Linked DNA regions of Eleftheria terrae. The protein of the gene in region 1 interacts with the protein of each later gene in a pairwise test. Links are inferred from orthologs where the notes say so. Each region holds a gene or a part of one and is shown on either strand. Other genes may lie near its edges.

Evidence for each region.
Region 2: the proteins of uvrA (region 1) and uvrB interact in binary tests that used the Escherichia coli proteins (3 or more experiments, as listed by UniProt). The link is inferred for Eleftheria terrae from one-to-one orthologs.

Annotation. Positions count from the first base shown.
Region 1 is NZ_CP106951.1:3,322,258-3,327,643, reverse strand. The notes cover bases 537-4,083. They hold uvrA (excinuclease ABC subunit UvrA), read right to left. Parts: upstream 3,746-4,083; coding sequence 737-3,745; downstream 537-736. Other genes in these bases: N7L95_RS14690 (DUF3466 family protein), read right to left, coding at 3,855-4,083. Outside these bases: N7L95_RS14700 (2-hydroxychromene-2-carboxylate isomerase), read right to left, coding at 1-290; more of N7L95_RS14690, read right to left, coding at 4,084-5,066; N7L95_RS14685 (hypothetical protein), read left to right, coding at 5,234-5,386. UniProt on the Escherichia coli protein: The UvrABC repair system catalyzes the recognition and processing of DNA lesions. UvrA is an ATPase and a DNA-binding protein. A damage recognition complex composed of 2 UvrA and 2 UvrB subunits scans DNA for abnormalities.
Region 2 is NZ_CP106951.1:1,380,056-1,384,880, reverse strand. What follows is about bases 844-3,829. They hold uvrB (excinuclease ABC subunit UvrB), read left to right. Parts: upstream 844-1,285; coding sequence 1,286-3,373; downstream 3,374-3,829. Other genes in these bases: N7L95_RS06045 (ROK family protein), read right to left, coding at 3,402-3,829; N7L95_RS06055 (amino acid aminotransferase), read right to left, coding at 844-1,146. Also shown: more of N7L95_RS06055, read right to left, coding at 1-843; more of N7L95_RS06045, read right to left, coding at 3,830-4,673; N7L95_RS06040 (low molecular weight protein-tyrosine-phosphatase), read left to right, coding at 4,772-4,825. UniProt on the Escherichia coli protein: The UvrABC repair system catalyzes the recognition and processing of DNA lesions. A damage recognition complex composed of 2 UvrA and 2 UvrB subunits scans DNA for abnormalities.

The sequences.
Region 1 (5,386 bases):
AGGCGGGCCGCTTCGTCGCTGTTGACCGGGAAGTAGCGCGGCTCCACGTTCATCGGCAGGCCGAGGTAATCACTCCAGCGGCGCAGCTCGATCAGCCGGTAGGCCTGCCGCTGCGGCGCCCGCTTGGACAGCGGGAGTCCGCCCGACACCGGGAACACACGACCACCCAGATCCACCGGCAGCACCCGCACTTGCGCGCCGGTCTCGCGCACCAGGTCCCACAGGCGCTGGTGCCCCAGGTAGGCATATGGGGACTGCGGCGCGAAGTAGTAGTCGACGGTCAGGCTCACGGGCTTCCTCCTTGGTTGCGGCGCAGTCTAGCGTGCGCAAAAAATCGCCGGTGGCGTCCCGGCGTGCCCCTTCGCGGCGCAGGGGAGTGGGCGGCATGGCCGGCCTTTTCGCGCGAGCTGTGCCATGCAGGTGGCGGCGGGTCCGGGGCAGCGCGACGACACGGCCGAGCCGTCGGCGAGACCGGTGGAGTGCAGGCAGGGGAGGGGGCCGAGGCGCTTCATCGAGCGGCTGGAAAAGAGAAGGCTCGCCAGCACCACTGAAGCCGCCGGCGAGCCATAAAGGCGTCCTCGCATAGGTGAGGGAGGGGGTGAGGGGAGCGAGGACGCGGCGGCAGTTTAAAGGCCTGTGGGCACCTCGCGGCAGGTGTTTCAAAGCGAGACACTTCCTTCGCCGAAGCCGCTGGCGATGCGGTAAAGCGGCCGGCGGGACCGGCCGGCCGCTTTCGTCACAACAGCGGCTTGAGGTAGCGGCCGGTGTAGCTGTCAGGGTGGGCGGCGATCGCTTCCGGCGTGCCGAGGGCCACCACCGTGCCGCCGCCGGCGCCGCCTTCGGGGCCCATGTCGATGACCCAGTCGGCCGTCTTGATGACGTCCAGGTTGTGCTCGATCACGACGATGGTGTTGCCGTGGTCGCGCAGCTGGTGGAGCACCTGCAGCAGCAGCTGGATGTCGGCGAAGTGCAGGCCGGTGGTGGGCTCGTCGAGGATGTAGAGCGTGCGGCCGGTGTCGCGCTTGCTCAGCTCCAGCGCGAGCTTGACCCGCTGCGCCTCGCCGCCGGACAGCGTGGTGGCGCTCTGCCCCAGGCTGATGTAGCCCAGGCCGACGTCCAGCAGCGTCTGCAGCTTGCGCGCGATGGTCGGCACGGCGCTGAAGAAGTCGCGGCCTTCCTCCACCGTCATGTCGAGCACCTCGCTGATGTTGCGGCCCTTGTAGAGCACCTCCAGCGTCTCGCGGTTGTAGCGCTTGCCGTGGCAGACGTCGCAGGGCACGTAGACGTCGGGCAGGAAGTGCATCTCGACCTTCAGCACGCCATCACCCTGGCAAGCTTCACAGCGCCCGCCGGCCACGTTGAAGCTGAAGCGCCCGGCGCCATAGCCGCGCTCGCGGGCGGTGGGCACCTCGGCGAACAGCTCGCGGATCGGCGTGAACAGCCCGGTGTAGGTGGCCGGGTTGGAGCGCGGCGTGCGGCCGATGGGCGACTGGTCGACGTTGATGATCTTGTCGAAGGCGTCCAGGCCTTCGATGTCGTCATGCGGCGCCGGCTCGGCATGGCTCTGGTAGAGCTTGCGGGCCATCGCCGTATAGAGGGTGTCGTTGACCAGGGTGGACTTGCCGGAGCCGGAGACGCCGGTCACGCAGGTGAGCAGCCCGACGGGGATGTCCACCGTGACGCCCTTGAGGTTGTTGCCGCGGGCATTGACGATGCGCAGGCGGCGGGCCGCGTCGCCCTCGTCCGGCGCATGCCGCTTCTTGGGCACGCCGATGCGCAGCCGCCGGGCCAGGTACTGGCCGGTCAGCGAGTCCTCGCAGGCCGCCACCTCGTCGGGCGTGCCCTGCACCAGCACGCGCCCGCCGTGTACACCGGCGCCGGGGCCCATGTCCACCACATGGTCGGCCGCACGGATCATGTCTTCGTCGTGCTCCACGACCAGCACCGAGTTGCCCAGGTCGCGCAGGTGGCGCAGCGTGCCGATCAGGCGATCGTTGTCGCGCTGGTGCAGGCCGATGCTGGGCTCGTCGAGCACGTACATCACGCCGGTCAGGCCCGAGCCGATCTGCGAGGCCAGCCGGATGCGCTGCGCTTCGCCGCCAGAGAGCGTGTCGGCACTGCGGTCGAGGCTGAGGTAGTCCAGGCCGACGTTGTTCAGGAAGCTCAGCCGCGCGCGGATCTCGCGCACCACCTTGTCGGCGATCTCGGCCTTGGCGCCCTTGAGGGTCAGCTGCTCGAAGGTCTGCAGCGCCTCGCGCAGGGTGGCATGCGAGATCTCGTAGATCGGGCGGGCCGCACCGCTGCCGGCATCCACCAGCTTGACGTTGCGCGCCTCGCGGCGCAGCCGGGTGCCGTGGCAGTCGGGGCAGGGCTTGGCGTTCTGGTAGCGCACCAGCTCCTCGCGCACGGCCACCGAGTCGGTCTCGCGCATGCGGCGCTCGAAGTTGGGGATCACGCCTTCGAACGGGTGCGAGCGCTTCACCGTGCGCTTGCGCCCGCCGGTGCCCTCGGCCTGGTAGACGAACTCGATCTCTTCCTCGCCGGAGCCGCGCAGCAGCACCTGCTGGGCCTGGGGTGGCAGTTCCTCCCAGGGCAGGTCGATGTCGAAGCCGTAGTGCCGCGCCACGCTTTCCAGCATCGAGAAGGTGTAGCCGTTGCGGCGGTCCCAGCCCTTGATGGCGCCGCTGGCCAGGCTCAGCGACGGGAAGGCCACCACCCGCTCCGGGTCGAACACCGTCACCTCGCCCAGGCCGTCGCAGGACGGGCAGGCGCCCACCGGCGAGTTGAAGGAAAACAGCCGCGGCTCCAGCTCGGCCAGCGAGTAGCTGCACACCGGGCAGGCGAACTTGCTGGAGAACAGGTGCTCGCGGCCGCTGTCCATCTCCAGTGCCAGGGCGCGCCCGTCGGCAATGCGCAGGGCGGCCTCGAAGCTTTCGGCCAGCCGCTGCTTCACGTCGGCGCGCACCTTCAGGCGGTCGACCACGATGTCGATGTCGTGCTTCTCGGTCTTCTTGAGCTTGGGCACCTCGGTGGCTTCGTAGATGGTGCCGTCGATGCGGAAGCGCACATAGCCCTGCGCCTGCATGTCCTGGAACAGCTCGGCATGCTCGCCCTTGCGGTCGCGCATCACCGGCGCCAGCACCATCAGCTTGGTGTCCTCGGGCAGCGCCACGGCGGCGTCCACCATCTGGCTCACGCTCTGCGCTTCCAGGGGCAGCTGGTGTTCCGGGCAGAACGGCGTGCCGGCGCGCGCGTACAGCAGCCGCAGGTAGTCGTGGATCTCGGTGACGGTGCCGACGGTGGAGCGCGGGTTGTGGCTGGTCGCCTTCTGCTCGATGGAGATGGCCGGCGACAGGCCCTCGATCACGTCGACGTCCGGCTTGTCCATCAGCTGCAGGAACTGCCGCGCATAGGCCGACAGGCTCTCGACATAGCGGCGCTGGCCCTCGGCATACAGCGTGTCGAAGGCCAGCGAGGACTTGCCGGAGCCGGACAGGCCGGTGATCACCACCAGCTGGTGGCGCGGCAGGTCGAGGTCGATGTTCTTGAGGTTGTGGGTGCGTGCGCCCCGCACCCGGATCAGCGGGCCTTCCGGCGCCCGGGCCGCCGGGCGGGCCGGCTCCGGTGGGGCGGCCGTGGCCGCGGCCGGACTGCCGGGGGGGCGGCTGGCCGTGGCGGCGGCCGTCGAAGCGGGCTCGGCAGCGGAGGGCGAGGCGGGTTTGCGCTTGGAAGGACGCTCGGGCATGACTCTGGCCGTGAACGGAAAACCCACCATCATAGTGGGCGACCCTGTCGGCTGCTGTCAGGGGCGGTGGCCCGGCGCTGTCCCGCGCGGCGCCGGGCCCTGCCTGGACTCAGGCCGTCGCGAGCGCCGGGGCGCGGCGGCGGCGCCAGCCGGCCATCGCCAGCAGGCCGCCGGCGCTCAGCAGCACCGACGCCGGCTCGGGCACCGGCGTCAGCAGTGCGAACGTGGCCTGGCCCCCGGCGTCGATGCCTTGCACCAGGATCTGACCCTTGTCGTTGATGTCGATCGCCTGCGAGAAGCGCCACCCGGCGGCGCTCGGGTCGAGCAGCGAGTTGACGGCCAGGGCCTTGCCATCGAGCCACAGCACGGCCCGGCCGCCGTCGTGCCCGACGATCCAGCCTTGGTTGTTGACGTCGGTCGCCTGGCTGCCGCTGTCGGCATCGCTGCCGTCGATGCTGTCGAGGAAGGTCATCTTGCCGTCGATCCATGCGGCCGGCTGCCAGCCGGAGGCGGACTGGATGTCCCCGGCGGTCCACTTCTCCGCCGCGCCGACGATCAGGCCGGCATTGTTGATGGCCGCAGCATCGGTGAAGTGCCAGTCGGCCCGGTCGCTGAGCAGCTGCCGCGCCTGGCCGTTCTCCCAATACATGGCCTGGCCGCGCGAGAACCAGCGGGAGCCGTGGTATTCGGCCATCGGCACCTCCACCGTCCCGACCACCTGGTCATGGTCGTTGATGTCGCGGGCCATCGCCGACGGGCCCTCGACGTAGAACCGGGGGTCGCCGGTGGCATGGCTCCACAGCGTGAGGGCCTTGCCGTCCTTCCACATGAGCGCTTCATCCGCCCGGCCAGGCGACGCATGGTTCGAGCCGACCGCCGTGCCGTGCTCGTTGATGGCGGTGGCGCTGCCGCCGTCGCGGCCCCGCAAGTGGGGCAGGCTGCCAATGGCGGCGCTCGGCGAGCTCCAGTGGACCGCGCCCTGCATGTCGCTGTGCTGGTCGGTGAAGCCGCTGCCCACGATGGCGCCGCTGTTGTTGAGGGCCGATGCACGGGCGCCGACGCGGTGCAGCTCGCTGTGCGGCAGGCGGTTGGCCAGCGCCTGCACCCGGCCGCCCTGCCACAGGTAGCTGCGTGCGAACTCGCCGTCGGCCGGCTGGACGTGGCCCACCACCTGCCCGAGGTCGTTCAGGCCGGTGGCGGTGAAGGCGCCGCTGGGCGCCTGCAGCGCCTCCACCCGGAAGCGCGGCAGATCGGCCGCGCTTGCCACATGCGCGGCCAGGCCGGCCGCGGCCAACAGGAACAGGGTGCGCTTCGGCGCCATAGGAAATCCTCCGTCGATTCTTGTGCGGAGCGGAGCATATTCGTGCACAGCGAAGCGATGTTCTTCAGCTTGAAACAATCGGCGCCGTTTGTCGGGGGTGAGCTTTGCGGGTCCGGTGGAATGCCGCACTGCCTTGCCGGCATGCAGAGGCCGGCTTAGCATGTCGCATGCTCATGCTGCTGCCCTCGATCATTGGCCGCTTCCTGCTGCCGCTTGCCCTGCTGGCCTTGCCGCTGGCGGGTTGCGGCGGCGGGGTCTATGTCGGCATCGGCGACGGCATCGGCGGCGACGATCCCGAGGTGGAACTGGCGGTCACGCCC
Region 2 (4,825 bases), 1.9 Mb from region 1 along the record:
GGCGGCGACACAGATGCGACCAGAATCGACGCCATAGACGCCGAATTCCGTACGCAAACGCTGCATTTGCTCCTTGCTCAGTCCTGAATAGCTGAACATTCCCTTTTGCTGCGTCACGAAGCTCATGTCCTGTGCAACATTTGCCGACTTCAGCTTTTCGACCAGGGCGCCGCGCATCTGCTTGATCCGCACACGCATCTCGGCCAGTTCCTGCTCCCACATCTGGCGCAGGGCCGGTGTGGTCAGCACCGTGGCCACCACCTGGGCGCCATGGGTCGGCGGGTTCGAGTAGTTGGTGCGGATGACGCGCTTGAGCTGGCTCAGCACGCGATCGGCTTCTTCCTTGGTCTGCGCCACCACGCTGAGGGCGCCCACCCGCTCGCCATAGAGCGAGAAACTCTTGGAGAAGGAGGTCGAGACGAAAAAGTCAAGGCCCGACGCGATGAAGCGGCCGACCACGGCGCCGTCTTCGGCGATGCCTTCGCCGAAGCCCTGGTAGGCCATGTCGAGGAAAGGCACCAGGCTGCCGGCCTTGACGACCTCGATGACCTCTTCCCATTGGGCGGGCGACAGGTCATAGCCGGTCGGGTTGTGGCAGCAGGCGTGCAGCACGACGATGGTGCCGGCCGCTGCCGCCTTGAGGTCGGCCAGCAGGCCTTCGAAATTGATGCCTCGCTTGGCCGCATCGTAGTAGGCGTAGGTGCCGACCGTGAAGCCGGCGCTCTCGAACAGCGCGCGGTGGTTCTCCCAGCTGGGGTCGCTGATCAGCACGCGGGCGTCGGGATTCACCTTCTTCAGGAAGTCGGCGCCCACCTTCAGCCCGCCGGTGCCGCCGAGGCCCTGCACGGTGGCGATGCGGCCTGCCTTCACGGCGGCGCTGTCGGCGCCGAAGACCAGGCCCTGCACCGCCTTGTCGTAGGCCGCGATGCCGTCGATGGGCAGGTAGCCGCGCGCCTTCGGGGCCTCGAGCATCTGCTGCTCGGCGGCCTGCACGCACTTCAGCAGCGGGAGCTTGCCGTTGTCGTCGTAGTACACGCCCACGCCCAGGTTGACCTTGTTCGGGTTGGGATCGGCGTTGAACTGTTCGTTGAGACCCAGGATGGGGTCGCGCGGAGCCATGTCGACAGCGGCAAAAAGCGATGCCATGGAAACTATCCTTGTCAGTGGAGGGGAGCGGGCAATTGGGCTAACCTTGATGGCTACCGGCCCCAGTCGCAGCCAATTACTTCACACATGGAGCATCTGGCGGCCCGTAGCCCCTTCATTCTAGGCTGCTGACCTTCCCATGGCCGACACATTGACCGAAGTTCCCGCGCTCGACGACAACAAGTTCGTGCAGTTTCCGGACTCGCCCTTCCAGCTGTACCAGCCCTATCCACCGGCCGGTGACCAACCCAACGCGATCGCGCAGCTGGTGGAGGGGGTGAACGACGGCCTCAGTTTCCAGACCCTGCTGGGCGTGACCGGCTCGGGCAAGACCTTCACGATGGCCAATGTCATTGCCCGCTGCGGGCGCCCGGCCATCGTGTTCGCGCCGAACAAGACGCTGGCGGCCCAGCTGTATGCCGAGTTCCGCGAGTTCTTCCCGCGCAATGCGGTGGAGTACTTCGTGAGCTACTACGACTACTACCAGCCCGAGGCCTATGTGCCTCAGCGCGACCTCTACATCGAGAAGGACAGCGCGATCAACGAGCACATCGAGCAGATGCGCCTGTCGGCCACCAAGAGCCTGCTGGAGCGGCGTGACGTGGTCATCGTCGCGACGGTCTCCGCCATCTACGGCATCGGCAATCCGAGCGACTACCACCAGATGGTGATGACGATGCGGGTCGGTGACAAGATCGGCCAGCGCGACGCCATCTCGCAGCTGATCCGCATGCAGTACAAGCGCAACGAGATCGACTTCGGGCGCGGCACCTTCCGGGTCCGCGGCGACACCATCGACGTCTTTCCGGCCGAGCATTCGGAGCTGGCAGTCCGCATCGAGCTGTTCGATGACGAGATCGATTCGCTGCAGCTGTTCGACCCGCTGACCGGGCGCATCCGCCAGAAGATCCCGCGCTTCACCATCTACCCCAGCAGCCACTACGTGACACCGCGCGAGCGGGTGCTGTCGGCGATCGAAGGCATCAAGGAGGAGCTGCGCACGCGGCTCGACGAACTGGTCAAGGCCGGCAAGCTGGTGGAGGCGCAGCGGCTCGAGCAGCGCACCCGCTTCGACCTGGAGATGCTGCAGGAGATCGGCCACTGCAAGGGCATCGAGAACTACACCCGCCATGTCTCGGGCTCGCGCCCGGGCGATCCGCCGTCCACGCTGGTGGACTACCTGCCGCCGGACTCGCTGATGTTCCTCGACGAAAGCCACGTGATGATTGGCCAGCTCGGCGGCATGTACAACGGCGACCGGGCGCGCAAGACGACGCTGGTGGAGTACGGCTTTCGCCTGCCCAGCGCCCTCGACAACCGGCCGCTGAAGTTCGAGGAGTTCGAGCGCAAGATGCGCCAGGTGGTCTTTGTCTCCGCCACCCCGGCCGACTACGAGAAGCGCACGGCGGGGCAGGTGGTGGAGCAGCTCGTGCGGCCTACCGGCCTGGTGGATCCGGTGGTGGAGGTGCGCCCCGCCACCCACCAGGTGGACGATGTGCTGCAAGAGATCCGCGAGCGCATCGAAGTCAATGAGCGGGTGCTGATCACCACGCTCACCAAACGCATGGCCGAGCAGCTGACCGACTACCTGTCAGACAACGGCGTCAAGGTGCGCTACCTCCACTCGGACATCGACACCGTGGAGCGGGTGGAGATCCTGCGCGACCTGCGCCTTGGCACCTTCGACGTGCTGGTTGGCATCAACCTGCTGCGCGAGGGGCTGGACATCCCCGAGGTGTCGCTGGTCGCCATCCTGGACGCCGACAAGGAAGGCTTCCTGCGTGCCGAGCGCTCCCTGATCCAGACCATTGGCCGTGCGGCGCGCAATGTCAACGGCAAAGCCATCCTGTACGCCGACAAGATGACCGACTCGATGAACCGGGCCATCGGCGAAACGCAGCGCCGGCGTGAGCGGCAGCTGGCGCACAACGCGGCGCAAGGCATTACACCGCGCAGCGTCACCAAGCAGATCAAGGAGCTGATCGACGGTGTGTTCTCCGGCCAGGAAACGCGCCAGGACCTCAAGGCCGCCGAGGAGGCCGCCAAGGTCGAGGCGCTGTCGGAAAAGGACCTGGGCAAGCGCATCAAGCAGCTCGAGAAGCAGATGCTCGAGCACGCCCGCAACCTGGAGTTCGAGAAGGCGGCCCGCCTGCGGGACCAGCTGGCGTTGCTGAAGGAGCAGGCCTTCGGTGCCAGCGGTGGCGACCACGTGGTGCCGCTGCGCTGAACCGCCGGCGGCCCACCAGCCGCTGCGCTCAGCCGGCGTCCGCCGCGATCATGCTGCTGGCCTGCTGCGTGGCGTCCGACAAGGGTCGCACCTGGTAGTGGATCACCGCGGCTGCGGCGCCCACTGCGTGGGCCAGGCGTCCGAAGCGCGCCTGCCGCACCAGTGGCGGCTGCAGCCCGGCCGCTTCCGCATAGTGAGCGAGGCGCTCGCGGGCCGGCCCCAGCAGCGATTCGCCGAGTTCGCAGGTGGGCCCGCCCAGCACGATCAGCGCTGGGTCGAAGGCCGCCCAGAGGTTCTGCAGCAACAGCCCGATGTAGTGCCCGGCGCGCTCCAGTGCGGCACCGATCGCCTCGTCGTGCACCGCCTGCCCGGTCGCGAACACCGAGGCTGGCAGGCTGCGCAGCAGCATGGCCGGGTCTCGAGTGACCGGCGCACTGTCTTGGCCGAGCACCGCCTGCACCAGCGCTGCCAGCCCCACGAACGCCTCGGCGCAACCGCGCCGCCCGCAACTGCAGCGGGGGCCCTGGGCGTCGAGCACGGTGTGGCCGATCTCCCCGGCAAAGCCGCCGGCGCCGGTCAGCAATCGGTCGTTGACGACGATGCCCGCGCCCACGCCCGTGCCGAGGCCCAGGAAGACCAGCGGCTCGGACACCGGGGGCTCGCCGAACTCGAACTCGCCCAAGGCAGCCACATCGGCATCGTTCTGCACATACAGGGGCAGCTGGGCGGCCGGGCCTCCGGCCAATGCGTCGCGCAGCAGGTCGCGCAGCGGCACGCCTTTCCAGCCCAGGTTCGGAGCGAAGCGCAGCATGCCGGTGCGTTCATCGACGGCGCCCGGCACCCCCAGGCCCAGCCCCACGACGCCGCGCCGGCGCAGCTCGGGGTCTTCGAGCAAGGCATGCACCATCATCGCGACCCGCTCGCAGGTCTGCGCGGGCGATGCAATGTCGACCGGGCCGCTGTGCTCGGCCAGGATCTTGCCGACCAGATTGGTGGCCACCACGGTGGCCGACGCCAGGCCCAGGTCCACCCCGATGAAGGCGAGGCGGTGTTCGTCCAGCATCAGCGGCGTCGGCGGGCGGCCGGTGCCGCGCGCCTGTAGCGGCTGCGGTTCGGCTTCGACCTCTACCAGCCAGCCCTCCTCGATCAGCTCCTGCGAGAGCAGGCTGATGGTCGATTTCGTCAGACCCAAGGCCTGGGCCAGGTCAGCCCGCGAGCTCCCCGGCGCCTGCCGGACCTGTCGTATCACGGCACTGCGGTTGAGACGCTTCAGGAGCCGATGGTCACCAGTGATGGACATAGGTAAGGCCGAGCTGGAAAGCCGGGGATTATGCCGGGCTGCCCGCCGGCAGGCGGGCGCCGCCGGGCGGCCGCGGGTCGGCCCCTTAGACTGGCGCCATGGCCAGCTCCGACCCTGTACTTTCGTTACGCCTCTTGTTTGTCTGCACTGCC